DNA from 2 places in the Sphingomonas sp. SAFR-052 genome. Region 1 is predicted to be linked to the other one. Evidence: predicted binding sites of a transcription regulator. Region 1 holds the regulator's gene; the other holds the start of a gene.
The links. Region 1 encodes LexA, which represses DNA repair genes until DNA is damaged. Its sites were predicted from a motif close to GTTCCNCNCTTGTTCT; they were not measured.
Positions count from the first base shown of each region.

Region 2: a site for LexA is predicted at 852-867, ahead of ACTHQV_RS08320 (ATP-dependent helicase). Genes of this name have one in related genera too.

Region 1 is NZ_JBQCMO010000005.1:146,906-149,104, forward strand. It holds gene ACTHQV_RS10505 (molybdopterin molybdotransferase MoeA) at 1-1,012, shown strand, start outside; gene lexA (transcriptional repressor LexA) at 1,066-1,728, shown strand; gene ACTHQV_RS10515 (alpha-glucuronidase family glycosyl hydrolase) at 2,073-2,199, opposite strand, start outside.
Region 2 is NZ_JBQCMO010000004.1:112,874-115,072, forward strand. It holds gene ACTHQV_RS08310 (MFS transporter) at 1-250, opposite strand, end outside; gene ACTHQV_RS08315 (UrcA family protein) at 376-678, opposite strand; gene ACTHQV_RS08320 (ATP-dependent helicase) at 871-2,199, shown strand, end outside.

The DNA of each region.
Region 1 (2,199 bases):
TGCGATCCGCTTCGACGACCTGCCCGGCCCATGGCAGGTCATCGGCGAAAGCGCCGCCGGTGCCGCCTTCCCCGGCACGGTCGGGGAAAGCGAGGCGACCCGCATCTTCACCGGCGCGGCGATGCCGACCGGCACCGATTGCGTGCTGGTGCAGGAGGAAGCGACCCGCGATGGCGACCGTCTGCAATTGTCCGGCGAAGGCCCGGTCCGCGGCGGCAATGTCCGCCGCGCCGGTCTCGATTTCCGCGAGGGCGAACTGCTGATTGCCGCCGGTGAGCGCATCACCCCGGCCCGCGCCGCGCTGGCGGCGATTGCCGGCCACGGCACGCTAGAGGTCGGCCGCCGTGTCCGCGTCGCCATCGCCGCGACCGGCGACGAACTGGTCCCGGCCGGGCAAGCGATCCGCGACGACCAACTGCCTGAAACCAACGGGTTGATGCTCGCCGGGCTGCTTGGCGACCTGCCGGTCGATCGCATCGATCTCGGCATCCTGCCCGACCGGATGGACGCGCTGATCGATGCCTTTACCGGGGTCGATTGCGACCTGCTGGTCACCACCGGCGGCGCCTCGGTCGGCGATCACGATCTGGTCCGCCCTGCGCTGGCGGCGGCGGGTGGAACGCTCGATTTCTGGCGGATCGCGCTCCGCCCGGGCAAGCCGATGCTCGCGGGAACGCTGCGCGACGCCGCCGTGCTCGGCCTGCCTGGCAATCCCGTCTCGTCCTACATTACCGCCTTGCTGTTCGTCCGCCCGTTGGTCGCACGCCTTGCCGGCGCGACCGATCCGCTGCCCCGCACCGTTCGCGCGACACTCGCCCATCCGCTACCGGCCAACGGACCACGACAGGACTATCTGCGCGCGACTCTGGTCGACGGACAGGCATCGACCGCCGCCATCCAGGACAGCTCGATGTTGCGGACGCTGGCGCGTTCTGACTGCCTGATCGTCCGTCCGCCGCACGCCCCGGCGGCCGATACGGGCGACTCGGCGGAAATCCTGCAACTCGCTTGACGGCAAGCAAATCGTTTCCTATTGGTTCCACGTCTGTTCCGACGGAGGACCCCATGCTGACCCGTAAGCAGCACGAGCTGATCTGCTTCATCGACGACCGGTTGCGCGCGACCGGCGTATCGCCTTCGTTCGAGGAGATGAAGGAAGCGCTCGATCTCAAGTCCAAGTCGGGCGTCCACCGCCTGATCTCGGCGCTGGAGGAACGCGAATTCATCCGCCGCCTGCCCAACCGCGCCCGCGCGCTAGAAGTGTTGCGGATGCCCGAGCGGCCGGTTGCGAAGAAGGCACCGGCGAAACCTGCCGCGGCCCCGCGCCCTATGCCCCAGCCGGCGAACGACGTCATCGAACTGCCGCTGCACGGCCGCATCGCCGCCGGTGTTCCGATCGAGGCGATCGAGGGACAGGCGACGCTCCCCGTCCCCGCGGCATTGCTCGGTGCCGGCGATCACTATGCGCTCGAAGTCGCCGGGGATTCGATGGTCGAGGCAGGCATTCTCGATGGCGACTATGCGCTGGTCCGCCGGACCGAGACCGCCCGCGACGGTGAGATCGTCGTGGCACTGATCGAGGATAGCGAGGCGACGCTAAAATATTTCCGTCGCGAAGGGGCGATGATCCGCCTCGACCCTGCCAACCGCAGCTACAACCCGCAACGCTATCGCCCCGAACAGGTCCGCGTACAGGGCAAGCTCGCCGGCCTTCTCCGCCGCTACTGATCCGAGTCTATCTCCCGGCGGAAGACGGACGGAGCGGCAGATCGGCGAAATGGTAAGGGTGAACGCAATCCGCAAACGGCATCATAGGCTATGACGCCATCCGCCCGATCCGTTCGTCCTGAGTAGCCATTGAGCTTGTCGAAATGGCGTATCGAAGGACCGTCTGTGGCGGATGCCTCGATACAAGTCTTCGACATCGCCCAGCGCCACTCAGCAGGCACGGCTCTAACTGCTGTCCTTATGCTCTAAAAACCAATCGCAACTCCGCATAGCCTGCGTGCGAGCGTGAATTCAGTGAACTTCGGCGCCCCGCCCGGCTTTTCCAACCGGGCGGGGCATTGCCATTACTTCCCGTTCCCCGGCGCCCACGGCGTCCGTATCGCCTTGTAATAGCTCGCCGGATGCGGCGGCGGTGTCACCCCGCCCGGAATCGGACGGCCCGACACCTCGGCAAAGTATGCGATGCACGCA
Region 2 (2,199 bases), on a different contig from region 1:
ATGCGACCAGCGTCGACTTGCGGCCGAGCCGGTCGCCGAAATGGCCGAACACCACCGCGCCGAGCGGTCGGGCGATGAAGGCGAGGCCGATCGACAGATAGCTCGCCATCAACTGCGCCGACGCGCTTTCGGACGGAAAGAACAGCGATCCGAAGACCAGCGTCGCGGCGGTCGCATAGATATAGAAGTCGTAGAATTCGACCGAAGTGCCGATCAGGCTGGCGATCAGGATGCGACGATGGGCGCGCATGGGATGCGGGTGAGTCATGCCCCCGCCTACCGATTTGCGGCGGACGCGCAAGAAGATTTCTTGTACGTCGGCCAGCACGCAACTATCGGTATCGCCGCCCCGCATTGGGGCGGCGACCCGCTTGCTTACCGGGTGCTGGCGACCGTTACCGGCTGCAACTGCGCCACGCGGACTTCGCCATCGCGGTGCATTTCGGCGCGGCAGCGATTCTCGTCGGCGATCCGGCGCAGGCCGAATGCGCTCGAACGGCAGGCCTTCAGCGACGCGCGATCGATGCGCGCGTCGAGGATGCGGCGGTCCTCGGCCCTGGTCAGGTCCAGTCCGGCATAGGATACGCGGACCGAAACGGGCTCGCGCACTTCGGCATAAGCAACGGACGACAGGCATGCGAAGGCGGTCGCCGCAAGGGCGACGATACGGATGATCATGACGATAGCTCCTGCGAATTCGTTGCCCGTCGCAGCAGCGGTCGCCCGCGCATCGGGCGCCGCCGTCCACCGGCAACGCGCTGATAGAGCGGGTTTATTGCAACGCGGCGAACCATCGATGGCAGGACGATGACGGTTCCGAAACAATTTCCTTGCTTGTCGCTTTACGCTTCGTTCCCTACCTGTTCGACGATGTCGAGCGTCCCAACCTTGTCCCCCACCCCTGCCGATCCGCCCTATCTGCGCGGGTTGAACGAACCGCAGCGCGATGCGGTGCTGACTACCGACGGCCCCGTCTTGGTGCTGGCCGGCGCGGGCACCGGCAAGACCGCGGCGCTGACCGCGCGGCTCGCGCATCTCCTCTACACGCGCAAGGCCTATCCTTCCGAAATCCTGTCGGTGACCTTCACCAACAAGGCCGCGCGCGAAATGCGTGAGCGCGTCGGGCGGCTGGTCGGCGATCTGGTGGAGGGGATGCCGTGGCTGGGCACCTTCCACGCGATCGGGGCCAAGATGCTGCGGCGGCACGCCGAGCTGGTCGGGCTGCAATCCAATTTCACCATCCTCGATACCGACGACCAGTTGCGGCTGCTCAAGCAGCTGATCCTCGCCGCCAATCTCGACGAGAAACGCTGGCCCGCACGCAGCCTCGCCGGGCTGATCGACGGGTGGAAGAACAAGGGGATGACCCCCGCGGACGTCGATGCCGGGGAGAGCGAGCGTTTCGCCAACGGCCGTGGCGGCGAATTGTACCAGCAATATCAGGACCGATTAAAGGCGGTGAACGCCTGCGACTTCGGCGACCTGTTGCTCCACGTGCTGACGATCCTGCGCAGCAACCGCGAGGTGCTGGCCCAGTATCAGCAGCGCTTCCGCTACATCATGGTCGACGAATATCAGGACACCAACAGCGTCCAGTATCTGTGGCTGCGGTTGCTGGCGCAGGAGCGTCGCAACCTGTGCTGCGTCGGCGACGACGACCAATCGATCTATTCGTGGCGCGGCGCGCAGGTCGAGAACATCCTGCGCTTCGAACGTGATTTTCCAGGCGCGAAGATCGTCCGGCTCGAACAGAATTACCGATCGACCCCGCATATCCTGGGCGCCGCATCGGGCGTGATCGCGCACAACGGCGGTCGGCTGGGCAAGACGCTGTGGACCGAATGCGATGTCGGCGAAAAGGTCCGCGTCATCGGCGTCTGGGACGGCCCGGAGGAAGCGCGCCGCGTCGGTGAGATGATCGAACGCACGCAGCGTGACGGCAAGAGCCTTGATGATTGTGCGATCCTGGTCCGGGCACAGCATCAGACGCGCGAGTTCGAAGAACGCTTCATCGGTATCGGCATGCCCTACCGGATCGTCGGCGGGTTCCGCTTCTACGAACGCGCCGAAATCCGCGATGCGCTCGCATATCTGCGCGTCGTCAACCAGCCGGCCGACGATCTCGCCTTCGAACGGATCGTCAACGTGCCCAAACGGGGTCTGGGCGACAAGGCGGTGCAGACCATCCACCGCTATGCC